One region of the Arthrobacter sp. FW306-06-A genome, then DNA from elsewhere that is predicted to be linked to it. Evidence: riboswitches for the same ligand, from Rfam matches in the RefSeq annotation. Region 1 holds a riboswitch; each other region holds the start of a gene.
The links. A riboswitch is a leader RNA that binds a small molecule or an ion and turns the genes downstream of it on or off. The one in region 1 is predicted to bind S-adenosylmethionine.

Region 1 (7,038 bases):
GGATGTCCAACGCTTGGTCCTTCGAAACCCGCCAGATCCACGCCGGCCAGGAAGTGGACAGTGCAACGGGAGCCCGTGCCCTGCCCATCTACCAAACCACGTCCTTTGTTTTCCCAACGGCCGAGAGCGCAGCCAACCGCTTTGCACTCTCCGAACTGGCGCCCATCTACACCCGCATCGGCAACCCGACGCAGGACGCCGTCGAACAGCGGATTGCCAGCCTTGAAGGCGGCCTGGCCGCGCTGCTGCTGAGTTCCGGCCAGGCCGCCGAAACGTTCGCGGTCCTGAACATTGCGGAGGCCGGCGACCACATCGTAGCCAGCCCCAGCCTCTACGGCGGCACCTACAACCTTTTCGCCCACACCCTGAAAAAATTCGGCATCTCCGTCACGTTCGTGGACGACCCCGACAACCTGGACCAGTGGCGCAACGCCGTCCGGCCCAACACCAAGCTTTTCTTCGGTGAAGTGGTCTCCAACCCGCGCCAGGACGTCCTGGACATCGAGGGCATCTCCGAAGTCGCCCACCAGGCCGGCGTGCCCCTCATCGTGGACAACACCCTCTCGACGCCGTACCTGATCCGGCCGCTGGAGTGGGGAGCGGACATCGTGATCCACTCGGCCACCAAGTACCTGGGCGGCCACGGCACAGCCATCGCCGGCGTGATCGTCGATTCCGGCAAGTTCGATTTCAGCAAGGACCCGGAACGGTTCCCCGGCTTCAACACCCCGGATCCCACGTACAACGGATTGGTCTACGCCCGCGACCTGGGAGCCGATGGAGCGCTCGGTGCCAATCTCTCCTACATCCTCAAGGCGCGGGTCCAGCTCCTGCGGGACCTGGGCTCGGCGGTTTCGCCGTTCAACGCCTTCCTGATTTCCCAGGGCCTGGAGACATTGAGCCTGCGGGTGGAGCGCCATGTTGCAAACGCGGCGGAGGTTGCGCGGTGGCTTGAAGCAAGGGACGACGTCGAATCGGTCGCCTACGCCGGGCTGCCGTCCAGCCCCTGGTACGAGCGTGGCCGCAAGTATGGGCCCAAGGGGACGGGCGCCGTCGTCGCCTTCAACCTGGCCGGCGGAGCGGAGGCGGGCAAACGCTTCGTCGACGCTTTGGAATTGCACTCCCATGTGGCCAACATCGGCGACGTGCGCTCCCTGGTCATCCACCCGGCGTCGACCACCCACAGCCAGCTCTCGCCGGAGCAGCAGGTGGTGGCCGGGGTGCACCCGGGACTTGTCAGGCTTTCCGTGGGCCTGGAACACATCGACGACATCCTCGCCGACCTTGAAGCAGGCTTCAGGGCTGCGAAGGACGCCTAGAAGCCTAAAGTACGACGCCGGGGCGCCACTTAGGCGGCAGGGCAGGGCAGGCAGCAAGTCGGGAAGTCACAACCAGTCACACTCTTGGCTTGGACCGGGTGGTGTTTCGTACACTCGATCCAGGTCATGAGTGCCAGCGACAGCCCCGGCTTGCTGGCCGGCAACCCTCCTTCCGCGGTGGGGTGCCCCGGGTGAGGACCTGGCCTGCCGGTCAATTGACGGCGGGCAAGCGCGTAGAAGAGGTCTTGCCATGACGGTTTCCGTCGCCCCAACCACCATCCCCGAACACGGAATCGTCCGCTACGCCTCCATTGGGGAACTGGAGCTCGAGGCCGGGGGATACCTGCCCGACGTTACGCTGGCCTACGAAACCTGGGGCACCCTCAACGCAGACGCCAGCAACGCCATCCTGATCGAGCACGCGCTCACGGGCAGCACTCACGTAACCCGCGGAGACACCGACGAGGAAGGCTGGTGGGAGCAGCTGGCCGGGCCCGGTGCCCCCGTGGACACGGACCGTTTCTTCGTGGTGTCCATCAACATTGTGGGCGGCTGCTACGGCTCCACCGGCCCCTCATCGCCCGCCCCCGACGGATCGCCCTGGGGTTCCCGCTTCCCCCTGGTCACGCTGCGGGACAGCACCGTGGCGGAGGCCCGGCTGGCGGACCAGTTGGGGATCAAGAGCTGGTTCGCGGTTCTTGGCGGCTCCATGGGCGGCGCCCGGGCGCTGGAATGGGCAGTGACCTACCCGGAAAGGGTGCAGCGCTGTGCCGTCATCGCCGTGGGGGCTGCGAGCACGGCAGAACAAATCGCCTTTGCCCAGGCCCAGACCCTGGCCATTCGGCAGGATCCAAACTTCAACGGCGGCGACTACTACGGCGGTCCCTGTCCTGAAGAGGGCCTGGCCCTTGCCCGGCGCATCGCCCACATCACCTACCGGTCCGCCGCCGAACTGGAAGGCCGCTTCGGCCGGGCGGCCCAGGCATCCGAGTCGCCCCTTCAGGGGGAAGTACTGGCAGCCCGTGGCCGCTACCAGGTGGAAAGCTACCTGGACCACCAGGGCAACAAGCTCGTGAAGCGCTTTGACGCCAACAGCTACATCGCCCTGACCGAAGCGTTGATGAGCCACGACGTCTGCCGCGGACGGGGAACCCTGGCCGAAACCCTGGCCGGTGCTACTGCACGCTTCTTCGTGGCCGCCGTCGACTCCGACCGACTCTACTTCCCGTCCCAGTCCCGGGAACTGGCGCAGGCGCTGCCCGGCGAGGTGGACGTCCACGTCATCCAGGCACCCATCGGCCACGACGGGTTCCTCACCGAGATAGGCCAACTGGGGGCGCAGCTGCGGGGCAGCTTCCTGGTCTAGGCACTCCTGGACCAGGCAGTTTTGGTCCACACGTTCCTGGTCAAAGCCTCCGAGGTTCAGCCAGCTCCAAGGAAACCTCCAGCAGTGTGCATTCCTGCAGATGCCTTCTGCACTAATGGTCGTTGAGGTTGCACCGGCAAGCAGACCATACTCATCGAAGCCGGTTTTCGTGGTGTACATCACATCCGGCTGCCATCGACTGTCCCCGTGGTGTCGACGACGACGCCGAAGGAGTTCGCATTGAGTACGGAACGCTCCGCCGCAAGGCGCACCGAGGAAACCGACGTCAAGGCATCAGGCCTGAAGAAAGTGGTGACGGCCTCCATGGCCGGCACCGTCGTGGAGTGGTACGAGTTCTTCCTCTACGCATCCGCAGCCACCCTGGTGTTCGGGAAAGCCTTCTTCCCCAACGCCGGGACAGAACTGGATGGCATCATCGCCGCCTTCCTCACCTACGCCGTCGGTTTCGTGGCCCGTCCCATCGGCGGCATCGTGTTCGGCCACTTCGGCGATAAGTTCGGCCGCAAGCAACTGCTGCAGCTCAGCATCATCCTGGTGGGCGTCTCCACCTTCCTCATGGGCTGCCTGCCCACGTTCGGGCAGATCGGCTACTGGGCTCCCGCGCTGCTGGTCATCCTCCGGTTTGCCCAAGGATTCGCCGTCGGCGGGGAATGGGGCGGCGCCGTCCTCCTCGTGGCGGAACACAGCCCCAGTAAGTCCCGCGGGTTCTGGGCCAGCTGGCCGCAGTCCGCGGTGCCCCTGGGCAACCTCCTCGCCACGGCCGTGCTGTTCATCCTGTCCTCCACCCTGACCCAGGAAGCCTTCCTCGGGTGGGGCTGGCGTGTTGCCTTCTGGCTGTCCGCGGTGATCGTGCTGATCGGCTACTACATCCGGACCAAGGTCAACGACGCCCCCATCTTCCTTGAAGCGCGTAAGGAAGTGGACGCCGGCCACAAGGGCTACGGCGTGGCCGAGGTCTTCCGCCGCTACCCGCGCGGCGTCTTCACCGCCATGGGCCTGCGCTTTGCGGAGAACATCCTGTACTACCTGGTGGTGACGTTCTCCATCACCTACCTGAAGACCGTGGTCCAGGCCGACACCACGCGCATCCTCCTGCTGCTGCTCCTGGCCCACGCCCTGCACTTTGCCGTGGTGCCCATGGTCGGCAAGCTCTCGGACCGGTTCGGCCGCAAGCCCGTCTACATGGCCGGCGCCATTATGGGCGCCACCTGGGGCTTCTTCGCGTTCCCCATGATGGACACGAAGAACGACTTCATTATCCTGGCGGCCATCATGATCGGCCTGGTGTTCCACGCCTTCATGTACGCTGGGCAGCCTGCCATCATGGCGGAGATGTTCCCCACCCGGATGCGTTACTCGGGCGTCTCCCTGGGCTACCAGGTGACGTCGATCGTGGCCGGCTCCCTGGCCCCGATCATCGCCGCCTCGCTTTTGGGCACCTACAAGTCCTCGGTCCCCGTGGCCGTCTACCTGCTCATCGCCTGCGCCATTACCGCCGTCGCGGTCTTCTTCCTGAAGGAAACCCGCGGCGTCTCGCTGCATGACGTGGACGCAGCCGACGCCAAGGGCACCGCCGACCTGCTGGCCGCCAGCAAGAAGTAGGGCCCCATGAAAGCCGCCGTCCTGTACGCCACCGTCCCCGCCACTGGAAACGCCTCTGGTAAAAGCAGCTTCGCCGACGCCCGGCCACTGGTCGTGGAGGAACTCGAGCAGCCGGAGCCCCGCACCGGTGAGCTTGGTGTTGCCATCACCTATTCGAGCCTCTGCCATTCGGACCTCTCGGTGGTGGACGGCTCACGGGTCCGGCCACTCCCCATGGCCCTGGGCCACGAGGCGGTGGGGCGCGTGGTGTCCGTGGGCCAGGGCGTAGGAGACATCTCCGTGGGCGACCACGTGGTGCTGGTGTTCGTGCCCAGCTGTGGCCACTGCCGGGCCTGCCTGGCCGGCCGGCCCGCGCTTTGCCACCGGGCAGCGGAGGTCAACGGCTCAGGAGACCTGCTGCACGGGCCTGCCCTGTTGCGGACGCCGGAAGGGAAGCGCATCAACCATCACCTGGGCGTCTCGGCGTTTGCGGACTACGCAGTGGTTGCGCGGGAATCAGTGGTGGTGATTGACGACGACGTCCCGGACACGGTCGCCGCGATGTTTGGTTGCGCCGTGCTCACCGGAATGGGCGCGGTGTTCAACACCGCCGAGGTCAGTCCCGGCCAGTCCGTGGCAGTTTTCGGCCTGGGGGCGGTGGGGCTCTCCGCGGTCATGGCGGCACGCCTGGCCGGAGCTGCCAGCGTGATTGCCATTGATCCGAACCAGGGCAAACACCAGCTGGCCCGTGACGCCGGTGCCACCGCGGTGGGTACGCCGGACGACGCGGGGCGCCTCATTCAGGAAGCGTCCGGCGACGGAGTGGATGTTGCCGTCGAGGCGGTGGGCTCGGCAGGCGTGATCGCGTCCTGCCTGGAACGGGTGACCCGGGGCGGGGCAGTGGTCTCGGTGGGCCTTCCACACCCGTCCGCCGAGTTGACCGTTCCGGCCCTCCAGTTCGCCGGCGCCGGCAAGCGCCTGCTGGGCTCCTATATGGGTGATGCCGTTCCCGCCCGCGACATCCCGAGGTACCTGGGGTACTGGCGGGAGGGCAAGCTGCCGGTTGAGCTGCTGCACACCGACACGCGGCCACTGAGCGAGATCAACGAGGGGCTTGATGCACTCGCCGCCGGGAAGGTGGTGCGGCGGCTCTTCCAGGCCTGACCCGTCGTTTGCCCCTACGGCTGGGCCAGCCTCAGCCTGCCAGCAGTCCGGCCCGCTCCTTCAGCTCCTCCTTGAGGGCCGCGATCACCGCCTGCACCCGGGCCGACCGAAGCGACTCCGGGCGGGCCACGGCCCAGATAGGGAGCTGGCGTTCGAAATCCGCAGGCAGGACTGGAACGAAATCTTCCCGGTCCGCCACCATGAAGTTGGGCAGCAGCCCGATGCCGGCGCCCTGCCGAACGGCCTCCACCTGTGCGAATACGCTGGTGGCCTGGAAGCTTGTCCGGGGCATCGGCAGCTGCGATGACCAGCGGGGGCCCAGTTCCGCCACCTGGAGCGCAGACTCGACGTACGAGACAAACGCGTGCTGCCCCACGTCGTCGAGCGTTTCCGGGAGGCCGTGCCGCCCTGCATAGTCGGCGCTGGCGTAGAGGCGCAGGTAGTAGTTGCTCAGGAAAATGGTCTGTGCGGTGCTGACGTCGGCCCGGCCCACCACGATCTCCAGGTCTACCCCTGACCGGTTCTGGCTGACTTTCCGGGTGGCGCTGAGCATTTCGATGTTCAGTTGCGGGTTCTGCTGCTGGAGCCGCACCAGCGATGGAGTGACGAACACCGCTCCCACTGCGTCGGTGGTGGCCACGCGGACCAGGCCCGCAAGGGCGCTATTGTCCTGGCTGATCAGGCCCGACAGGGAGCCGAGTGTACTCTCGATCGCCTCCGCCGCGTCCACCGCGGCAGCACCGAGCTGCGTCAGTTCCCAGCCGTGTGGGCTGCGCTCCAGCGTGCGGCCGCCCAGCTGCTTGTCCAGCGCGAGGATCCGGCGCGAAATCGTGGTGTGGGTGGTCCCCAGGCTCTCGGCCACGGCATTGAAACGGCCCAGGCGTGCAACCGTCAAAAGGATAAGCAGGTCGTCGGGGCTCGGCAGCCGTCTGGCGTCCACGTTGGACCTTCCGTTGATGTGCATCAATGCACAGAGTGTCTGTGATTTTTCCCCTTGATTGCACCCTAACACGGTGTGATGGGTGACACAGGCATGCCGGCAGAAGCGCCGGAATGAAAGCAAAGGAGCTTACGCATGGCAGTTATCGGTTGGGTTGGCCTGGGCAACATGGGCGGCCACATGTCGGTGAACCTGGTGAAGGCGGGGCATGACGTCCGCGGCTTTGACCTCAACCCCGCAGCCCTGGATGCGGCTGCAGCGGGCGGCGTCAAGCGGGCCGGCAGCATCGCCGAAGCCGTGGATGGCGCGGACGCCGTGTTCACCATGCTCCCCAAGGGCGAGCACGCCCGCGCGGTGTATCTCGGCGCGGACGGGGTGCTGGCGCACGCGGATACGCGCACGCTGCTCATCGACTCCTCCACCATCGACATCGCCTCTGCCCAGGAACTGCACGACGCCGCTGCTGCCGCCGGTTTCCGGTTCGTGGACGCGCCGGTGTCCGGCGGAATGAGCGGGGCCGAGGCTGGAACCCTGACGTTCATGGTGGGCGGGGAAGAAGGCGCCGTCAAGGACGCTGCCGGCTACATCGGCCCCATGTCCGGCAACATCATCCCCACGGGCGGCCCCACCACGGGGCAGGCAGCCAA
Region 2 (7,038 bases), 1.3 Mb from region 1:
GACGGCGCATTCCAAGTGCACCCAGACGGGCCGCTTTCCCGTCCGGTTGGCGCGCGACTGCACCAGCCAGGGCGGGGGATTGTCCAGGATGGCACGGAGCTCGGCCTCCGTCATCCACTTGGGCAGGCCATGGCGCTGTGCCATTTCAAGGGGAACATCAAGGGTTATTGCCGCGTCGCGTCTGCTGATCATCACCTTCAACCATACGGGAGGCGGCCAAATCGCCTCGCCGGGCCTGGCCGGGCCGGGCCGGGCTGGAGCCGGGCTCCGGAACTCAGCCGACCAGGGCGATGCCCGCGGCCGCAGCAGCAAAGCCCAACGCAAGGTTGACCGCCACGTTCAGCACCGCCGAGCCGAACCGTGCTTCGCTGAGCAGGCGGATGGTGGCCGTGGTCCAGGAACTGAAAGTGGTGAGCCCTCCGGCCAAGCCGGTGGCCAGACCCAGCTGCCATTCGGTGCCCAGTCCCAGTCCGGTGGTCAGGCCGTGGGAGAGCCCGATGACGAAGCACCCCACCACATTGACCAGCAGGGTGGCCCAGGGCCAGTGCAGGGCTCCGCGGCCGTCCGCGCGGACGCTTCGGATGCTGCTGTGGTGCGCAAACCAGCTGTCCACCCCGAACCGCAGGAGGGCGCCGGCCACGCCAAATACCCCCACCAGGGCCGCAGCGATCATGGCCGGCCATCCCGGCTGCACGATAGGAACCTGCCGGTCCGCCACCCGGCGCCGGCGGCCGCCAGGCCGAGGACCAGGGACAGGCCCAGATAGGTGATCCATACCGGGTGGGCGGAGGCGCGCGCCAGCTGGTCCGAGGCGTAGATGACTGCCGAGAAGGTGGTGAAGGAGCCCAGCAGGCCGGGTCCCACCGCTGCCCGCAGCCAGAATGCCGTGTGCGGGCGGGCCATCCAGACTGTGGTCAGGGCCGCCAGGACGAAACTGCCGCTGATGTTGATGGCCAGCGTGGCCCAGGGGAGGGAGCCGGGTGCGTCCGGGAATGCCAGCCCCAGCCCGTACCGCAGTTCGCTGCCGATCAGCCCGCCGGCGGCCACGGCCAGCCACGCCGAGCCGTTGGGCATCGCCACGTCAGGATCCGCCCAGGACGCAGCCAGGGTGCGGGGTGTCGCTGGAGACCCACAGCGCTGAGGCGATTTCATCGGCCAGGTCGTAGTCCCGGGGCGTGCCCGAACTGCCGATCCGCACCACCATGGGGCCGCCAAACGGGCGCCGTCCCACCACCTCCACCTCGGCATCGAGGTCAATGTCCTGGGCGGCGAGGTACCGCAGCAGCTCTGGGTTGTCATCGCTGATCCGGGTGATCCGGCCGCTGTGGCCTTCGTCCAGTTCGGCGAGCAGGTGGGCGCGCGGCATCAGTACCTGGCCGTCGGCGGTGGGGATGGGGTCGCCGTGCGGGTCCCGCTTAGGGTCCCCGAGCTTCGCCGCGACGCGTTCAATGAACGTGTCCGAGACCGCGTGCTCCAGCTGTTCAGCTTCATCGTGGACCTCGTCCCAGCTGTAGCCAAGGCGCTGGACAAGGTAGGTCTCGATCAGCCGGTGGCGGCGGACCATGGCCAGGGCCAGCCGCAGGCCGGCCTCGGTGAGGGTGACGGCGCTGTACGGCTTATGGTCCACCAGGCCCTGGTCCTTGAGCTTGCGGACCATCTCCGAAACCGAGGAATTGGCCACGCCCAGCCGCTGTGCCAGCTGCGAGGACGTGATGGGCTTGTCCTGCCATTCCGTGAACGAATAGATGACCTTGACGTAGTCCTCGATCGAGGAGGAGGGCGCGCTGGTCTTCACAGGTTCAAGCCTACCGGTTGGGCCGCGGCGGCAGAGTCCGCTGCACTGGTCATGCCTTGACCGCGCGCCAGGCGAGCGTGAGGTAGGGAAGGTGGATCTGCTGGTCCGGGGCGTAGGCAAGGTGCTCGTGCAGGTACCAGTCCAGGTTGGCCAAGACCTTGGCCCTCGTTGCCTCGTTGGCGCGCAGGTAGTAGCTGCGTGACTTGGTGAGCTCCATCAGGTCCGTGGTCGTCACAGTGTCCTGCCAGTGGCTGACGTGTCCCTCGAGACCTTGGAATTCAGGCCCCACGACGGGTTTGTGGCCAGGCCGGTACACGTCACCTGCGTGCATGATCCGGGAAAGGCGGTGTACCCAGGGCACGGAGGTGTCCAGCTGGTTCCATACCAGGCCCAGGGTTCCATGCGGGCGCAGCACCCGGGCGAGTTCGGTACTTGCGGCCAGCGGGTCGCACCAGTGCCACGCCTGGGCAACGGTTACGACGTCGAAGCTGGCGGTGGGAAGGCCGGTCACCTCGGCGGAGCCCACCACAGCTGCGGCGCCCGGGCAGTGGGTCTTCAGCTGGGCGAGCATGTCCGCGGAGGGGTCGACGGCGGTGACGTCCAGGCCCAGGTCCAGCAGCAAGGAGGTGAACTTTCCGGTACCCGCGCCGACGTCCAGTGCCTCATGGGCGCTGGTGGGCACCAGCCAGCGGACCGAGTCTTCCGGATATCCGGGGCGGACGCGGTGGTAGTGCCCGCCGCCGTCCTGGAAGCTCTGGCCAAGCTCCCGGCGCCGCCCGTGATCGAGCCTGGGGCCACCCCGAACCAAGCGTGGCCTCCTTCGTGTGCTGCCGATGTGGACGTCTCTCGAATGTACCGCACGGACGGTCACCGGCTGGTGCCCCAAGGGGCACCCTCTTTGCTGCAGCTGCTCAGTCGTCGATGCAGGGGGCCGCGCCGGCCGTTCCCGGCGTGTTGGGCGCCCAGTGCGGGTAGGTGCGGAAGTCGTTGGCGGGGACCCAGCGCCCGGCGTCCACCACGTAGTCCCACCCCAGCCCGTTGCTGCGCAGCGCACGGATACCGGCGAGGAGGCGTTCGGCATCCTCCAGCCGTGAGCCGACGCCAAAACTTGCGCGGAGCGAACCGGACGGCAGGCCAAGGCGCTTCAGCAGGGGATGGGCGCAGAAGCGTCCATCGCGCAGGCCCACGCCGTGCTCGGCGGCGAGATAGGCGGCCACCAGCCCCGCGTCGTAGCCCTCCACGGAGAAGTTAACCACGCCGATGGTGTCCGTTTCCGGGTTGCTGTCCTTGAAGATCTGGTGCACGGTAACGCCGTCGATGTCCTGCAGGCCCTCCACCAGGAAGGAGCGGATCGCGGCTTTGTGGGCGTGCCACCGGTCCTGGTCGAGCTCAGCAATGACCTGGGTGGCGCGGGCCAGCGTGGCGGCTCCGAGGACGTTCGGCGAGCCCCCCTCATGGCGGGCCGGGCCGCTGGCCCAGCTGACGCCGTCGAGCCTTGCTTCCTTGACCGCGCCGCCGCCGGCAAGGTGCGGGACGCCCGCGTCCAGCCAGTCAGGCCGTCCCACCAGGACGCCGGCGCCGAACGGTGCGTAAAGCTTGTGGCCGGAAAACGCGATGTAGTCGATGTCATCCGTGCTGATGTCCACCCGGCGGTGCGGTGCCAGCTGGGCCGCATCCACCACGATCCGTGCGCCGTGCTGGTGGGCCAGCGCGGCCAGGGCGCGGATGGGAAGGATCTCGCCGGTGACGTTTGAAGCGCCGGTGACGGCCAGCAGGCTGACCCCGCCCTGCTCCAGCTCCGCGCGGACGGCGTCGAGGGTGCCGGTGATCGTCTCCGCGGCCACGATGCTGCGGTGCGGCACGCCCTGCCACGGCAGCAGGTTCGCGTGGTGTTCGATGTCCAGGTAGAGGACATCGCCGTCAGGGCGGCCATGGGTGACCGGGAGGCAACCTGCCAGGAGGTTCAGCGAGTCGGTGGTGTTGCGGGTGAAAATGACCGAGTCGTCCGGGCGTCCGCCGACGAAATCGCGGACGATGGTGCGCGCGTTCTCGTAGACAGAGGTGCTGATCTGGGAGGCGTATCCTGCCCCCCGGTGGACGCTGGCGTAGTAGGGCAGGATTTCGTTCAGGTAGGCGGACACCACGGAGAGTGCAGGGGCCGAGGCGCCGTAATCCAGGTTTGCGTACCGCACGTGGCCGCCGGTGATCAGCGGCGCCTGGATCTCGGCTCCGGTGACTGCCGCGAGGGGCCGGCCGGCAACGGCATGCCGTTCAGCAACTGCCGCTTCGGTGCTGACGGGCTGGGGGGAGACGGTGGCAGTTGTCACAGAGACCTCACTTGAATACAGGACTCCGGCATAGTGGAATCCGCGCTTGCCGCATCCGCTCCGGACCGGCCTGGTCGTCACCCGGGGCACCCCACCGCGAATGGAGGGTTGCCGGCCAGCAAACCGGGGTTTAGCGCTGGCACTCGTGACCTGGATAAAAGCGTAGGACATGCGGCTGACAGGACTGAACCCGCAGCGATTGTTAAGCGGTTTGTTACGCGATTCGAATAAACGGCGGCGGACACCCCCATCGGGAGGTGTCCGCCGCTGCTTTATTCGTTTTTTCGGGGAAAAGCCAACCGTTACAGCAAATCGTCCAAATAAGGGTTCAGGCGGTGCAATACCTCTGAGTGCAGGATCGAGTTGGTGGCCAGCGCGTTCCCGCCGAAGGGGCCGTCCTCGCCTTCCAGCGACGTGAAACGGCCGCCGGCCTCCACGACGATCGGCACAAGGGCGGCCATGTCGTAGAGGTTCAGTTCCGGTTCGCAGGCGATGTCCACGGAGCCCTCCGCCACCATGCAGTACGACCAGAAATCGCCAAAGGCACGGGTCCGCCACACGTCCTCGGTGAGGCCCAGGAACTCGTCAAGGTTTCCCCGTTCCTTCCAGCCCGTGAGGCTGGAGTAAGAGAGGGAGGCGTCCGATAGTGTCGAGACGTTGGAGACGCGGAGCCGGGTGGCAGCTGCCAGGGACCTGCCCATGTATGCGCCCATACCCTTCGCCGCCCACCAGCGCTTGCCCAGGGCCGGGGCGCTGACCACGCCCACCACCGGCTCGCCCTCGTCGACGAGGGCGATAAGGGTAGCCCAGACCGGAACGCCGCGGACGAAGTTCTTGGTCCCGTCAATGGGGTCGATGATCCAGCGCCGCGACCCGTGTCCCGTGCTGCCGAACTCCTCGCCCAGGACCGCGTCCCGGGGGCGGGAACGCGAGAGCTGGCCGCGGATGGCTTCTTCGGCGGCCTTGTCCGCATCGGTGACCGGCGTCAGGTCCGGCTTGGTCTCGACGTGGAGGTCCAGGGCCTTGAAGCGGCTCATGGTCTGGTCATCCACGGAGTCGGCCAGGACATGTGCCAGGCGCAGGTCATCGTTGTAGCTCGAAGCGGGTTGGATCATGGTTCCAAACTACAGTCTGCGCACGCTTCTGCCGGGGAGAACGCGTCAGTTGACGCTGCCGAGCTCCTTGGTTTCCTGTGCTTCCAACCTTGGATCCGTGCCGAGCAGCCGCCGCAGCGACGCCAACCGGGCGGGACCGGTGGGACCTGCGTGTCCGCCCGCCACCCAGTCGTCGAGGCCGCAGTTCACTGCAATTGCCGTGTGCTTGCAGCCCCGTTCGCAGTTCTCGATGCCGGGGGAGAGGTCGGGGAAGGAGCGCAGGATCCGGTCGGGGTCCACGTGGGCGAGGCCGAAGGACCGGATGCCCGGAGTATCAATGATCCAGCTGCCGGCCGGAGCGTCCGCGAGGCGCAGCGCCAGGGCAGAGGACGACGTGTGCCGGCCCCGTCCCGTCACGGCGTTCACTCCGCCGGTGGCCCGCTCGGCCCCAGTAAGCGCGTTCACCATGGTGGACTTGCCCACGCCTGAGTGCCCGAGCATGACGGTGACCTTGCCGCCCAGGTGGGCGCGGAGGGCTGCCACCGCGGTGCTGTCCAGCCGGGCCGAGAGGCCGTCGTCGGAGCGCGCGTCGATCCCGGAGGCCTGGGCGTCAGCGGTTCGGCTGATGATCACCGGGAAATCCAGGTGGGTGTAGTTGGACAGCAGTTCCGCTGGATCCTTGACGTCGGCCTTGGTGACCAGCAGGATCGGCTCGATACCGGCGTCGTACGCAGCCACCAAGGCACGGTCGATGAATCCGGTCCGCGGCTCCGGATTGGCGGCCGCCACCACGATCACCAGCTGGTCCGCGTTGGCCACCACGGCACGTTCGATTGGATCCGTGTCGTCGGCGCTGCGCCGCAGGAGCGTTTTGCGGTCCTGGATCTTCACCAGGCGCGCCAGCGTGTCCGGTGCCCCGGAGACGTCCCCCACGAGCGAGACGAAGTCGCCGGCAACCACCGGCGAGCGGCGAAGTTCGCGGGCGCGTGCCGCAATGACCACGCGTTCGTTGTTCGAGTCCTCACCCACGACTGCGGTGTACCGCCCCCGGTCCACCGTGATGATCCGTCCGGTGACCGCATCGTCGTGGCTGGGACGGTCCTTGGTGCGGGGCCTGGAGCCCTTCTTGTTGGGCCTGATACGGACGTCGGACTCGTCCCAGGAGTCAGTGCGCCGTGCCACCGCTGGGCTCCTCCGGTCCGGATGCCGCAGCGGCGTCCTGGGCCAGCATGCCTGTCCACAGCTGGGGGAAATCGGGCATGGTTTTGGCGGTGGTGGCGATGTCCTCCACCTGTACGCCCTCCACTGCCAGGCCCAGGATGGCGCCTGCGGTGGCCATTCGATGGTCCGCGTAGCTGCGGACGACGCCGGCGTGCAGCGCGGCGGGCCGGATCACCAGGCCGTCGCTGGTTTCCTCTGCGTCCCCGCCGAGCCGGTTGATTTCCGCCACCAATGCAGCGAGCCTGTCCGTCTCGTGTCCGCGCAGGTGGGCGATCCCGGTGAGCCGGGATGGGCCCGTGGCCAGCGCGCACAGGGCTGCGACGGTGGGGGCAAGCTCGCTGGTGTCCGCGAAGTCGCCGCCCTTGATCTCCGGGCCGCCGGTGACAGTCAGGACGCCGTCGGACAGGGTGACGTGTGCGCCCATTTTCACGAGAATCTCGCGCCACAGGTCTCCCACCTGCTGGGTATCCGCCGGCCAGTTGGGAATCCGAACTGTTCCCTTCGAGGCCAGGGCGGCCGCCAGGAACGGTCCGGCGTTGGAAAGGTCCTGTTCGATCCGCTGGTCGAAGGCACGGATTGGCCCGGGTGCCACCACCCAGTG
Region 3 (7,038 bases), 2.1 Mb from region 1:
AGGAAAGGCTTCCTGCGCCCCTCCGAGTAGGTGGCGTAGAAGTTTTCGCTTCCCGAGGCTGTCAGCATCTCCTCAAGCTCACCGGCCCGCGGCAAAGTGTTGACGGCGGCCCCGCCGGCGGTGTCGTCGTGGTAGGCGGCCAGGCCCACCCAGTCCACGGCGTCGTCACCCGGGTAGTAGGGTGCGTAGGCGTTGTCGCCTCCGGTCCAGGCCCCGTCCCCGTTGGTGTCCAGGAGCGCGAACCCCTCACTTCCTGGCTGCGGCGCATTCCGGCTCCGGTCAAAGGGGTAGTCCTTGCCCAGGTAAGGCGCCCACACCATGGCGGCCCGGCCGCCGTCGTACTTCTTGAATGCCCTGGACACCTCCTGGAAAGCCTGGCGGTACTCGGCGGGCTGCTGGCCCCAACCCACCCAGCTTGTGTTCATGTCAGGGGCGAACCGGATCAGCAGCTGGCCCTTGAACCCGGATGTGAGAGTGTGCACCTGCTGCGCGAAGGCTTCAGCTTCTGCAGTGCCGAGCTGGTCCAGCGGCACCGAGGGCTTCACCGTGAGCAGGGCGTGGGCACCTTTGGCTGCGGCCTGCTGCAGGAAGCCGTCGATGTCGTTCCGTTCGGAATCACGGAACGGAAGGGTGATGTCGTGGCCAAAGACAGCAGGGGTGGCGCCCAGCCGGTCACTGAAGCCTGCAGCGGTATCCTCGCCCCACTCGAGCACCGCACCCAGCCACGGCTTGCCGCTGTCCGGTGCAGCCTGCGCCGCCTGCGCCGGACCTGCCGGCGCCAGCACGGCCAGGAAGGCGATGACGATGGCCGCTAGAAAGGCAGCCACAGAGCGCGGACGGTTTACGTGGCTGGTGGCGCGGTGATGCGATGTGATTGCGCGCATGCTGACAAGGACCCCCCGGTACTCATTGCTCTGCTGCCCGTTGCTTAGGCGACGGGGCGGTGCCCCGGTAAGAACTTTATCCGGCGGCCGGCCCTTGCGTGTCGCCTGGCCGTCCGGTGAATTACGGAACATGACGACGGCGGCGGTGCGGCTTGGGAGCGCAGGTGTTACGTTTTTGGGGAGTAATGAGTACCGGTGTGAAGCCCTGACTGGCCGGTCGGCAACCCTCCCTTTCGCGGCGGGGTGCCTCAGGTGAATACTCGGCATATCGACCGATTCGAGCTGCAAGCGTGAAAGAAGGAGATCCGTCGTGTCCGACGCACCCGCCCCTGAGGAAAGACTGTCCTACCGCCTGATTACCGGCGCGGACAACCGTGAGTTCTGCGAGCGGATCTCCGCTGCACTCGCAGACGGTTACGTGCTGCACGGCAGCCCCGCAGCAACCTTTAACGGCACCACCGTCATCGTGGCGCAGGCCATCGTCCTTCCGGCCGCGATCGCCTCGGCAGACGCCGCCGTTGCAACGGCCGTTGACGAGCTTGAGGGCGAGTTCGACGGCGAGTTTGACGGCGAGGGCCACGCATGAGCTACGCCGGAGACCTGACGCCGCAGGAAGCCTGGGCCAAGCTGGAGCAGGGCGCCGTCCTGGTGGACGTCCGTACCGAGGGCGAATGGGCCCACATCGGCATCCCGGACACCAAGGCCACGGACAACGACCCACTCTTCATCCAGTGGACCTTCCCCGGCGGCATCCCCAACCCCGACTTCATTAAGGATCTGACGGACCAGGCGCCGGAGGACCCGGGCACGGAACTGGTGTTCCTGTGCCGCTCCGGCAAGCGCTCCGTCGCCGCGGCCACCGCCGCCACCCAGGCGGGTTTCACCGCCTACAGCGTCCTCGAGGGCTTCGAGGGCGATCCCGACCGCTTCGGCGAACGGACCGTCAATGGCTGGAAAAACCGCGGCCTGCCCACCAACCTCGGAAAGAACTAAGTGAGCTTCAACCACGACGCCCCCGGCTGGAACCCCGACACCCAGGCCGTCCGCGGCGGGCTGGACCGCAGCAACTTCCAGGAAACGTCGGAGGCCATCTTCCTCAACTCCGGCTTCGTCTACGAATCCGCAGCCGCTGCTGAACGCGCCTTCACCGGCGAAGACGAGCGCTTTGTCTACTCCCGCTACGGCAACCCGTCCGTGGCCACGTTCCAGGAACGGCTCCGGCTGCTCGAAGGCACCGAAGCATGTTTTGCGACGGCGTCGGGCATGTCCGCGGTATTCACCGCCCTGGGTGCCCTGCTGGCAGCCGGCGACCGCGTGGTGGCCGCCCGCTCGCTGTTCGGTTCCTGCTTCGTGGTCCTAAACGAGATCCTGCCCCGGTGGGGCGTGGAGACGGTGTTCGTCGACGGCCCTGACCTGGATCAGTGGCGCGAGGCGCTCTCCAAACCCACCACGGCTGTCTTCTTCGAGTCCCCGTCCAACCCGATGCAGGAAATCGTGGACATCGCCGCGGTCAGCGACCTGGCGCACGCGGCCGGGGCCACCGTGGTGGCGGACAACGTCTTTGCCACTCCCCTGCTGCAGCGCTGCGGTGACCTGGGCGCGGACGTCATCGTCTACTCCGGCACCAAGCACATCGATGGCCAGGGCCGGGTGATGGGCGGTGCCATCCTGGGCACCAAGGAGTTCATTGACGGCCCCGTAAAGCAGCTGATGCGCCACACCGGCCCCGCCCTGTCCCCGTTCAACGCCTGGGTCCTGACCAAGGGCCTGGAAACCATGGGGCTGCGCGTCAACCACTCCTCCGCCACGGCCTTCCGGCTTGCCGAGTGGCTGGAGGAGCAGCCGGCCGTGAGCTGGGTGAAGTATCCGCTGCTGAAATCGCACCCGCAGTACGGGCTGGCGGCGAAGCAGATGAGCGCAGGCGGCACCGTCCTGACCCTGGAGCTTGCCCCGTCGGGCGGACGCTCCGGCAAGGAAGCCGCCTTCGCCCTGCTGGACGGGCTGCGGATCATCGACATCTCCAACAACCTGGGCGATTCCAAGTCGCTGATCACGCATCCCGCCACCACCACGCACCGCGCCATGGGCCCGGAAGGACGAGCGGCCATTGGTCTGAGCGACGGCGTGGTCCGCCTCTCCGTGGGACTGGAGGATGCGGAGGACCTCATCCGCGACCTGGAGCAGGCGCTGAAGCAGATCTAGGTATTCGACGCGCTTCGGTGTTCCCGCGGCGCATATTCCCCGGCGCGGCCCGAATGTGGGCCGCGGGAAGGAAACACCGCGTCGAAGAGGAAACTGCGCATCGCGGACCCGCGCGCCGCGGCGGGTCAGGCCTGGCGGACCCGCAGCAGTTCCGGTGTGTCCTCCACGTCTCCGAGATCCAGCGCTCCGCGCATGGTCACCTGCACGGCCTGGCGCACCACGGCGCCAAACCCCATGTCCTCAGGCGGCGGACCGGCAAGGGCCTTGTCCCGGGCGCGGCGTTGTTCGGCGGCCCCTGTTCCGCGGGCGATGATCTCCTCCACACCCTGCCGGGCCAAAGCCAGCTCGCCCTGCTCCTGCAGGACGGGGGCCAGGTAATCCACCAGCGCACGGGCCACATCCGCAGCGGGGGCCGGACGGAAGTTGCCAAAATCCAGGAGCTCGCCGCTGAGCCCCTCGCTGCTGGCCTGCCAGGAGGCCATTCGCAAAAGAACTGTGGGAACGGGTGTGGGATCAACGTCATCCCGCCACTCCCTGCTGGCAGATTCCACCAGCGCCCGGACCAGCACGGCAATAAGGGCTGCGTCCTCGGCCCGCAGGCATACATCCGCCACCCTCACCTCAACGGTGGGGTGGTTGCGGGACAGGCGGGCATCAAAGTACAGCATCCCCTCGTCCAACATGACCCCGGTATCCAGCAGCCGCGTCACCACCCTCCGGTAGGCGGGGTAGGTGCCGTAGATGCCTGCCGGCCCTGCCGTCGGCCACCGGTTCCAGGCCTGGGTCCGGTAGCTTTCGAACCCGGTAGGCACCCCGTTCCAGAAGGGTGAATTGGCGCTCAGCGCCGTCAGGACCGCCAGCTTGTCCCGGATGCGGTCCAGGACCGCCACGCCTTCCTCCGGCGATTCGATGTAGGTGTGGACGTGGAAGCCGCAGGTCAGCTGCTCCTGTGCAGTGAGGCCGAAGCGTTCCAGCATCCTGGCGTAGCGCGGATCCGGGGTGGTATGGCTGGGGGATGCCACCGGCGAGGTGGCAAGGGCCGCCACCCTGGCACCGTGTTTCCGGGCCGCCTGGTCCGCCAGGGCACGGCCGGCGCGGATCTGTTCCAGGAGGCTGCCGTGATCCACGCATGGCCGGGTCTGGGTCTCGATCTGCTCAAGCTTCAGCTCGGCACTCAGGCCCATCTCGTCGTCGTAATCGCCGTGGTTCCCGGCGTGATGCGTGTCCGGTTCCACGGGAAGATCGTCCGCCGCAACGCGGTGGCCGGCAAGGAGGGCGTCAGCCAGCGCAAGCGGTTCCCCGGACTCCGGATCAACGATCAGGAGTTCTTCCTCTACGCCGAACGTACGCATACGAACATTTTGCGGCAGTGCAGGGATATTGGAACTGTCACACGCGGTTCATGACGAACCGTGAATGCCTAGTCCTGGAAGTACTCCACCTTGGCACCGATGGTGTTCAAACGCTCCGCCAGGTCTTCGTATCCGCGCTCGATCACGTAGATGTTCCGCAGTTCGGACACGCCGCGTGCTGCCAGCATCGCCAGCAGCAGGCAGGCCGCCGGGCGGAGTGCTGGCGGGCAGCCAACCTCGGCGGCACGCCACTTGGTGGGCCCGTTGACGTAGATCCGGTGCGGGTCCAGGAGTTGTACCTGGGCGCCGAGCCGGTTCAGCTCGGTGAGGTAGATCGCCCGGTTTTCGTAGACCCAGTCGTGGATCATGGTCTGGCCATGGGCGTTCGCGGCGATGACGGCGAAGAACGGCAGGTTGTCGATGTTCAGCCCGGGGAAGGGCATGGGGTGGATCTTGTCCTCGGGGGCGCGCAGCTCGGAGGGTTTGGTGGTGACGTCCATCAGGCGGGTTCGGCCGTTGCGGGCCATGTACTCGCCCGAAATCTCAAGCTTCTGGCCCATTTGGCCCAGGGTGGCCAGCTCGATTTCCATGAACTCGATGGGAACGCGGCGCACCGTGACCTCGGAGTTGGTGACGATGCCGGCCGTGATGAGGCTCATGGCTTCGATGGGGTCTTCGGAGGGGAAGTATTCGATCTCTGCGTCGATCTCGGGCTGGCCGGTGATCTTCAGGGTGGTGGTGCCCACGCCCTCAATGGTGACGCCCAGCATCTGCAGGTAGAAGCAGAGGTCCTGGACCATGTAGTTGGGGCTGGCATTGCGGATCACGGTTGTTCCCGGCCGGTGCGCCGCCGCCATGATCGCATTCTCGGTGACGGTGTCGCCGCGCTCGGTGAGGACAAAGGAGCGGTCGCGGGTGTCGGCAGGAGGTGCCTGGACGGTGTAGAAACCGGCCGTGGCTTCCACCGAGAGGCCGAACTCGCGCAGTGCCTGCATGTGGGGCTCCACTGTGCGGGTGCCAAGGTCGCAGCCGCCGGCGTAGGGCAGCCGGTACTCCCGCGATTCATCCAGCATGGGGCCGAGCAGCATGATGACGCTGCGGGTCCTGCGTGCCGCGTCCACGTCCATCGCTTCGAGGTCCAGGACGGCGGGACGGCGGAGGCGCAGGTCCGTGTCGTTAAGCCAGGTGCATTCCACGCCGATGCTGGTGAGCACCTCGACAATGCGGTTAACTTCCTCGATGCGGGCCAGCCGGCGGAGCACGGTGGTGCCGCGGTTGATCAGGCTGGCGCAGAGCAGGGCGACGCCGGCGTTCTTGCTGCTGTTCACGTCCACGGCACCGGAAAGGGTGCGGCCGCCCTCCACCCGCAGGTGGGTCATCTGCGGCTTGCCCACGTTGACGATGCTGCGGTCGAAGATGTTTTCCAGGCGCTGGATCATTTTCAGGCTCAGGTTCTGCTTGCCCTGTTCCATCCGGGCCACGGCGCTCTGGCTGGTGCCGAGTTCGGCAGCCAACTGGCCCTGGGTCCACCCCTTCTCGCTCCGGGCGTCCCTCAGCATGGCGGCAACGTGTTCAGCGGTCTCTTGCGTCATACGCCGAATATATCATAAATGAGTTATCCAGCCTGCCGAGCACCTACCCAAGGGCCCGTTTGGGGGTTACGGAAAGGCTGTACCCATCACGTGCGATAGGGAAGCCTATATAGCACCTAAGCCCGGGACTTAGCTCCCCAACCACACCATGTTCCAGGTACCGGCGGTAACAGCCGCAAAAAGGGCAAGCCCAGCCACCACGACGCCGCCGGCCACCACTCCGAGATCCAGCAGGCTGAAGGTTGATTCCCGCGCCCAGGTCCGCGTGGCACCGCCAAAGCCCCGCGCTTCCATGGTGACGGCCAGCCTCGACGCGCGCCGAATGGCCTGCACCAGGAGCCCGAAGCTTTGCCCCAGCGTGGCCTTCACCCGCTGGCCCAGGCTGCCGCGTGAACCCACGCCGCGGGCACGCCGTGCCATGCCGATGGTCTGCCACTCCTCGGCCATGAGCCCCACCAGCCGCATTGCGGCGAGGGTTCCCAGGACAAACCGGTGCGGCAGGCGCGCTTTCTGCGCCAGCGCATCGGCAAGGTCCGTGGGATCAGTGCAGCTCATCAGGAGCACCGCCGGAAGGGCGATGGCAAAGCCGCGCAGGAGGAAGCCGATCCCCAGCTGAAGGGAACCTTCGCTCATGGTCCAGATGCCGGCGTCGAGCAGGATCCTGCCGCTGTCCGGCGCCAGGATGGACGTGCTCCAACCGCCTATGGCGGCCGCGAGGATCAGCGGCCAGCCCCGCTGCCACAGCAGGGACAGGGTGAGCCCGGCCAAGGGAAAGAGCAGAAGCTCGAAGACCAACGCCACGGATGCCGAGACCCAGTCGATGGACAGGGCAAGGACGGCGGTGATGAGCAGGACCGCCGCGAATTTGCTGAGCGGGTTGGCGCGGGTGAGCACGGCCCGGTTGCCGCTGAGGGTGAGTTGCTGCCTCATGGCGCCACCGTTTCCGCAGCCACCATCCGCAGCTCCTCGCCGCCCAGCGCCTCGGTGAATTCGGCATCATGGGTCACC
Region 4 (7,038 bases), 960 kb from region 1:
AGGACCTTGTGGCCGCTGGAGATTACTTGGTGTGCTCCCACGGGCCGGGCTTTCCGCGTCCGAGGGAGGCGCTGTGCGGCCTTGACGCACTCCGGGACGTCATCAGCAGGCATGGGGGCATGCGGGGCATAAAGACAGCCCGGGAAGCGATCGAATTGGTGCGGGTAGGCGCCGACTCCGCCCCGGAAACACACATGCGGCTCGCGCTGATTGACGCCGGCTTGCCGGAACCGGTCCTGAACCACGTCCTGTTCGACCAAGGGGGGATTCCTTCGCTCTGGCCTGACGCTGCCTATCCGCAGTGGGGCATCGCGCTGCAGTACGACGGCGGGCACCACGCAGGGGAGGAGCAACACCTGGAAGGTGACAGGCCCGCCGTCGTACGCAAGGTGCGGGAGGCGCTGCAGAGCCGCGGCTGGACGCGAGATGGCAGATGACGGCAATCCCCGCCCCCGGCATTGCCGTCAAGTGCCATCTCGCGGGGGTGGGTGGAGGTGGTAGGTGGGCCGGTGGGGCGTAACCCAGAGCACTCCCGGCCCGCTAATGGCTAGGATGGTGCCAAGCCGTAAGCGGTCTACTTGAGGGTCTTCCACCCACAGACGAAACTCAGCAGAGGAGCCAGCATGCCCATTGCAACCCCAGAGATCTACTCCGAAATGATCGACCGTGCGAAGGCGGGCGGCTTCGCATACCCGGCCGTGAACGTCACGTCCTCGCAGACGCTTAACGCAGCCCTCCGTGGCTTCGCCGAGGCCGAGTCCGACGGCATCGTCCAGGTTTCCACCGGCGGTGCGGCCTACTGGTCCGGCGCGTCCACCAAGGACATGGTGGCCGGTTCCCTGGGTTTCGCGGCTTTTGCCCGCGAGGTTGCCAAGAACTACGGCGTGAACGTCGCCCTGCACACGGACCACTGCCCCAAGGACAAGCTGGACGGCTTCGTCCTGCCCCTGCTCGAGGCTTCCGAAGCTGAGGTCAAGGCCGGCCGCAACCCGCTGTTCAACTCCCACATGTGGGACGGCTCCGCCGAGACCCTGCAGGAAAACCTGCGGATCGCCCGTGACCTGCTGGCCCGCACCGCGGCTGCCAAGATGATCCTCGAGGTTGAAATCGGCACCGTCGGCGGCGAGGAAGACGGCGTGGAGAACGCCATCAACGACAAGCTGTACACCACGGTTGAGGACGCCCTGGCTACGATCGATGCCCTGGGCGCCGGCGAGAACGGCCGCTACATCACCGCCCTCACCTTCGGCAACGTCCACGGCGTCTACAAGCCCGGCGGCGTCAAGCTGCGCCCGGAGATCCTCAAGGACATCCAGGCCCAGGTTGGTGCCAAGATCGGCAAGCAGAACCCGTTTGACCTGGTGTTCCACGGCGGCTCCGGCTCCTCGGACCAGGAAATCGCGGACGCTGTTTCGTACGGCGTGATCAAGATGAACATCGACACCGACACCCAGTACGCCTACACCCGCCCGGTGGCGGACCACATGTTCAAGAACTACGACGGCGTCCTGAAGGTTGACGGAGAAGTGGGCAACAAGAAGACCTACGACCCCCGTGTCTGGGGCGCCTCCGCCGAAGCCGGCCTCGCAGCCCGCGTGGTGGAAGCCACCAAGCAGCTCGGCTCGGCCGGAAAGACCTTCTAGATGTCGGACGAGTTCCGCCGGAACCTGATGGGGCCGGAGCCCACGCTCCTGCCCGCCGAAACCGAGGTGTACGGACAGCTGGAGGCCGGGCAGGAAGCCCTGGACCTGGTGGAAAGGCACCCCACGTCCTCGCTGCTGTGGGCCATCCTGGCCGAGGAAGCATGGGCGGAGGGGCGCACCATCGACTCCTACGCCTACTCTCGGGTGGGCTATCACCGCGGCCTGGATGCGCTGCGGCGCAACGGCTGGCGCGGCGTCGGACCCATCCCGTGGGAGCACGAGCCCAACCGGGGGTTCCTGCGCGCGCTCTACTCCCTGGGCAGGGCGTCGGCCGCCATCGGTGAGGCGGACGAACCGGAGCGGATCGAGAAGTTCCTCAACGATTCCGACCCCAAGGCAAAGACAGCCATCGAAGGCTCCTAAGTCCCCACCGAGGGTTCCATATATGACGACGGCGGGCGGTCACCTTTTGGCGAAAAGGTGACCGCCCGCCGTCGTCCCTGGACTGGAATGCGCCGTCCCTGATTTCGGTTAAAAGAATCAAAGGGCTAGAGGAAGAAAGGAGGAGCTGCGCGAAGCGTGGGAAAGCAGGAAAAAGCGTGTCTCAGGTTCTGTGACTACTACTCCTGGATGTCGTACGCCGACTTCACCACCTGGGTTGAAGCCGAAGACGAATCGGCACCGGGAATTTCGTTTACCGACTCCGACGCCACAGGCTGAGCGCCGACGATTCAGGGCTTCGCGATGCCGGTCCGGGCCATGGCGTCTGCATACGCCGTCCGCATGTCCTCGAGGAACTCCTCCTGGCGTGCAGGGGAACCGGCGAACGCGCGGCCGCTTAGCGAGCGGACCTTGTAGGTCTTCAGGCCGCGGCGCCACAGCAGGGGAACCTCGGTCTTCAGCAGCAGGTTGGCCAGGCGGTTGGCTTCGGTGCCGTGCGCCACGATGACCGATGCGCGGGGGACCAAGGCCAGGAACTTCAGCAGGGGCTTGAGGCCGGCCTGGACCTGGTCCGGGGTGAACTTCCCGTTGGCTTCGCCGGGAACGTGCCAGGGGTGGACGTTCCAAGGCATCACGAACTCGGGGCGCAGGCCCAGCTTCCACTGGATGCCCAGCATCCGGGTTGCGGCGTCCTGGTCGCCGGCGGTGATGAAGCCGGACGGATCCGCCTCGCCGATGTTGGAGTAGAGGCTGATGATGCGGCATTCCTCAACGTCGTGCATGGGGTCGACGTAGGGGACCACGGTTCCTGGTTTGGTCTCCCGCAGGGAATCGCAGAGTTCGTTGACGGCTGCAACGCTGGGTTCGTAGCGGCGGCTCATGAGCTGTTCGTGGAATGTTTCGGGGGCCAGGGCTGTCATGAAGTGCTGGTTCTCCTGCGGGGATTGGCGTTGCTGCCGCCGGCAGATGAGGGCGCGGGCAAGCGCAAACGCATCAGCAGCGGTTGGTTGGGGTGGGCCGGACCTCGCCGGCCTTCCCCAGTTTAGCAAGACCCGGGAAGCGAAACGCCGGCCGCCCCTTTCCGGTGATGGAAGGAACAGCCGGCGCCCCGGATGGCAAGCGGATTACCAGAGCCGGTTGGTGGCCCGACGGGCGCCCTCGCCCAGCGCTTCCAGCTTGGCGAAGGCGATCTGCGGGTGCACCCGGCCGCCCAGGCCGCAGTCGGTAGAGGCAATGACGTTCTCCCGGCCCACCACGTCGGCGAAACGCACGATGCGGTCCGCCACCAGGTCAGGGTGCTCCACCACGTTGGTGGCATGCGACACGACGCCCGGAATGATGACCTTGCCCTCGGGCAGCTTGGTGTCCTCCCAGACCCGCCATTCGTGTTCATGGCGCACGTTGGCGGCCTCGAAGGAGTACGCCCCGGCGTTGACCTGCAGCACGGAGCCGATAATGTCCGCGAAGGGGATGTCCGTGGTGTGCGGGCCATGCCAGGATCCCCAGCAGACGTGCAGCCGGATCTGTTCCTGGGGGAGATCCCGGAGGGCCCAGTTGGTGGCCTCGATGCGCAGTTGGATGAACTTCAGATAGTCCTCCAAGGAGGGCTCGGGGTTGATCTGGTCCCAGCTCTCGGCCAGGGACGGGTCATCAAGCTGCACGGTGAGCCCGGCGTCGATGATCGCCTTGTATTCCTCCCGCATGGCGTCGGCGCAGGCGTAGACGAGTTCCTCGTCGGACTTGTAGTACTCGTTGGCTACCCTGGCGCAGGAGCCGGGGGAGAGGGACGCCACGAAACCGTCTGAGAGGCCTGCGGCGGCGAGCCCGGTCTTCAAGTTCCTGATATCCGATGCCACCAGATCCTGGCCGGTGTAGGTCAGGGGCCCGGCGATCTTGGGCTGGGCGACGCTCTTGCGGTGGGTGAGGATGCCGGAGGAAGGATCGTTGTACGCCTCGTTGAACGCCTGCCGATCCCGGCGGTCGGGGAAGGACGTCAGGACCACATGGCCGGGTGACGAGCGGCGGACCCCGGCTTCGGCCCAGCGGTCCACATTGGTGGGCTCCAGGCCGCCGAGGCGTGCGAAGGAGTAGTTCCACCAAGCACCGTAATCCACGGAACTGGACATGGCGTGTCCGTATTCGCCGTCGTTGGGGATGTCGATGCCTAGGTCCTTCTGGCGCTGCACCACGTCCACCACGGAGGCCTCAAGCAGTTGGAGGAATTCCGGGGTGATGCCATCGGCTTCCTTGGCGGCGTTCGCCGCGATGAGTTCCGGGGTGCGGGGCAGGGAACCGGCGTGGGTGACGCGGATGTGGTCGGTGTTCAGTGACATGCTGGAATCTTCCTTTCCATCGGTCCTGGCAGTAGCACCTTCGGCCGGCAGGAATCCTGCCGGACCGGGGTTGCTGCGGCGTCATCGAGCCAGGTCTCTCGGCCGCTCCGGATGGTTCCCTCCCACTTAAATCGAGACGCTCCACGCGGGCAAGTCCGGTCCACTTTGTGTCGCGCCAGGCAGGCCTTCTTTTACTCCTGCACTCCCGTTTGCATCCTTACAGGTTTCGTCCAGCGTATTGACAGATTATGTCCAGCTTGGTTGGCTTCTTGTCACAGCCGAATGAGGGACATGGCGGCTGCCACCCACTCGACCCAAAGAACCACCGCACTCAATGAAGAGGTCATGCACCGTGAACAAACCCCTGGCAAACCTTCGGAACCTTGCCCTTTCCGGCGTTCTGGCGCTCGCCGTCGTGGCGGGACCGGCCCCGCTGGCAAATGCAGTGGGCGAGGGCCCCAGCTATGACGGCAACGGCCAGATCACCACAACAAAACTGGCCACCTATGACCAGATGGTTTCCTTCCTGAAGGACCAGGACGCCCGCCAGCCCGCCATGGAACTGGAAGTCATCGGCCAGACCGTCAAGGGCCGTGACATCCACCTGGTCAAGTACATCTCGGACCCGGCCAAGCCCACCATCCTTTACCTGACCCAGCAGCACGGCAACGAACAGCTCACCACCGAGGGCGCCATGGAGCTCATCAAGCACCTGGGCACCGGCAAGTCGGCGGACATCCTCAAAGGCGCGAACATCCTGGTGGTGCCCATGCTCAACGCGGACGGCGCCATGGGGGACGTGAACTTCTCCCTGGACAACTACCTCGCCAAGGGGGACCGGCACCTCACCCGCTACAACGCCGAGGGCGTGGACCTGAACCGCGACCACGTGGCCAAGATCCAGCCGGAGACCCAGGCGCTGCACAACAACGTGATGCGCAAGTACCGGATCGACTACATGATCGACCTGCACCACCAGGGCACCCGGGCGGAGCGCGACGGCAAGCTGGTTTCCGGCTCCATCCTGTACCCCACCACCCCCAACGCCGACCCGGCCGTCGTCGAAAAGTCCAAGCAGTTGGGCGCCGTGGTCTTCAACAACGTCGACTCCACCGGTTGGGGCCACCTGGGCAAATACCAGGGCGGCAGCGCCGAAACCATCAGCCGCAACGGCATCTCCGTGGAATACGGCATTGCCACCTTGCTCTTCGAGATGCGCGGCATGTCCGACCACTACCTGGACGGCTACGCACTGGGCCAGCGCAGCAACGGCTATCTGATCAAGCAGACGGTCACCACGCTGACGTCCACCGCCGCCGCCATTGCTGACGGTTCGATTGCCGACGCCGACATTTCCTTCTGGGACACCCTCGCCGAGCAGACGTCCCGGGCCGCCGGGGAGGCTGAGGACGAATAGCAGCGCGGCGGCGGTTCTGACCAGGCCCGCCGCGGCCCTTCCCGCATGACGGGCCGCGGCGGGGCCAACGAAGGACCAAGTGCCCCATCGGCTAAACTTGGGTGGTAAGAGCCCCGGAACTCTTCCTTCGCCGTGCCGTGCTGCGGCTGTGTGAAGGCCGGTATGTTCGGGGCATTCTCATGAACGGTGCTGCATGGCCCGCCACCTCGTGGTAACCCGGCAGCCCGAACGAATGGGGGAGGATCCCATGCCAGCAATTGTGATCGTAGGAGCCCAGTGGGGCGACGAAGGAAAAGGCAAGGCCACCGACCTGCTGGGCGGCCGTGTTGACTACGTCGTCAAGCCCAACGGCGGCAACAACGCCGGGCACACCGTCGTCGTGGGCGGTGAAAAGTACGAACTCAAGCTGCTGCCGGCAGGCATCCTCAGCCCCAATGCCGTTCCCATCATCGGCAACGGCTGCGTAGTGAACCTCGAGGCCCTCTTCCAGGAAATCGACGGCCTGCAGGCCCGCGGTGCAGACACCTCCAAACTGCGCGTCTCCGCCAATGCCCACCTCGTGGCCCCGTACCACCAGGTCCTGGACAAGGTGACCGAACGCTTCCTCGGCAAGCGTGCCATCGGAACCACCGGCCGCGGCATCGGCCCCGCCTACATGGACAAGGTGGCCCGGCTGGGCATCCGCGTCCAGGACGTCTTCGACGAATCCATCCTCCGCCAGAAGGTGGAAGGCTCGCTGCGGCAGAAGAACGAGCTCCTGGTCAAGGTCTACAACCGCCGCAGCGTGGTGGTGGACGAGATCGTGGAGTACTTCCTGTCCTATGCCGAGCGGCTCCGCCCTCTGGTCATCGACAGCACCCTGGTCCTGAACTCCGCCCTGGATGAGGGCAAAGTGGTGTTGATGGAGGGCGGCCAGGCCACCTTCCTGGACGTGGACCACGGCACCTACCCGTTCGTGACCTCCTCCAACCCCACGGCCGGCGGCGCGTCGGTGGGCTCCGGCATCGGGCCCACCCGGATTTCGCGCTCCATCGGCATCATCAAGGCCTACACCACCCGCGTTGGCGCCGGACCTTTCCCCACGGAACTCTTCGACGAGATGGGCATGTACCTGCAGAAGACCGGCGGCGAATTCGGCGTCAACACCGGGCGCCCGCGCCGCTGCGGCTGGTACGACGCCGTGCTGGCCCGCCACGCCTCGCGC

Region 2: it holds a riboswitch for S-adenosylmethionine, as region 1 does, so the genes downstream of both, LFT49_RS13585 (aminotransferase class V-fold PLP-dependent enzyme) here and metX (homoserine O-acetyltransferase MetX) in region 1, are expected to answer to the same signal.
Region 3: it holds a riboswitch for S-adenosylmethionine, as region 1 does, so the genes downstream of both, LFT49_RS19185 (DUF1737 domain-containing protein) here and metX (homoserine O-acetyltransferase MetX) in region 1, are expected to answer to the same signal.
Region 4: it holds a riboswitch for S-adenosylmethionine, as region 1 does, so the genes downstream of both, LFT49_RS03335 (cobalamin-independent methionine synthase II family protein) here and metX (homoserine O-acetyltransferase MetX) in region 1, are expected to answer to the same signal.

What each region holds. Positions count from the first base shown of each region.
Region 1 covers NZ_CP084552.1:1,622,284-1,629,321, forward strand. Annotated here, with positions in the region: gene LFT49_RS07390 (bifunctional o-acetylhomoserine/o-acetylserine sulfhydrylase) at 3-1,319, shown strand; SAM riboswitch class IV at 1,442-1,557, shown strand; gene metX (homoserine O-acetyltransferase MetX) at 1,570-2,685, shown strand; gene LFT49_RS07400 (MFS transporter) at 2,926-4,308, shown strand; gene LFT49_RS07405 (zinc-dependent alcohol dehydrogenase family protein) at 4,315-5,451, shown strand; gene LFT49_RS07410 (LysR family transcriptional regulator) at 5,483-6,415, opposite strand; gene mmsB (3-hydroxyisobutyrate dehydrogenase) at 6,527-7,038, shown strand, end outside.
Region 2 covers NZ_CP084552.1:2,907,482-2,914,519, reverse strand. Annotated here, with positions in the region: gene LFT49_RS13610 (hypothetical protein) at 1-192, opposite strand, end outside; gene LFT49_RS13605 (fluoride efflux transporter FluC) at 275-673, opposite strand; gene LFT49_RS13600 (fluoride efflux transporter FluC) at 670-1,074, opposite strand; gene LFT49_RS13595 (metal-dependent transcriptional regulator) at 1,082-1,795, opposite strand; gene LFT49_RS13590 (class I SAM-dependent methyltransferase) at 1,845-2,603, opposite strand; gene LFT49_RS13585 (aminotransferase class V-fold PLP-dependent enzyme) at 2,707-4,122, opposite strand; SAM riboswitch class IV at 4,160-4,273, opposite strand; gene hisN (histidinol-phosphatase) at 4,425-5,237, opposite strand; gene rsgA (ribosome small subunit-dependent GTPase A) at 5,283-6,398, opposite strand; gene aroA (3-phosphoshikimate 1-carboxyvinyltransferase) at 6,382-7,038, opposite strand, start outside.
Region 3 covers NZ_CP084552.1:4,090,446-4,097,483, forward strand. Annotated here, with positions in the region: gene opgC (OpgC domain-containing protein) at 1-884, opposite strand, end outside; SAM riboswitch class IV at 1,066-1,181, shown strand; gene LFT49_RS19185 (DUF1737 domain-containing protein) at 1,195-1,470, shown strand; gene LFT49_RS19190 (rhodanese-like domain-containing protein) at 1,467-1,877, shown strand; gene LFT49_RS19195 (O-succinylhomoserine sulfhydrylase) at 1,878-3,086, shown strand; gene LFT49_RS19200 (glutamate--cysteine ligase 2) at 3,212-4,438, opposite strand; gene LFT49_RS19205 (UDP-N-acetylglucosamine 1-carboxyvinyltransferase) at 4,507-6,030, opposite strand; gene LFT49_RS19210 (energy-coupling factor transporter transmembrane component T family protein) at 6,160-6,960, opposite strand; gene LFT49_RS19215 (ABC transporter ATP-binding protein) at 6,957-7,038, opposite strand, start outside.
Region 4 covers NZ_CP084552.1:665,210-672,247, forward strand. Annotated here, with positions in the region: gene LFT49_RS03310 (hypothetical protein) at 1-437, shown strand, start outside; gene fbaA (class II fructose-bisphosphate aldolase) at 624-1,643, shown strand; gene LFT49_RS03320 (DUF3151 domain-containing protein) at 1,644-2,066, shown strand; gene LFT49_RS03325 (hypothetical protein) at 2,223-2,363, shown strand; gene LFT49_RS03330 (uracil-DNA glycosylase) at 2,375-3,004, opposite strand; gene LFT49_RS03335 (cobalamin-independent methionine synthase II family protein) at 3,209-4,417, opposite strand; SAM riboswitch class I at 4,431-4,535, opposite strand; gene LFT49_RS03340 (M14 family zinc carboxypeptidase) at 4,752-5,834, shown strand; gene LFT49_RS03345 (adenylosuccinate synthase) at 6,082-7,038, shown strand, end outside.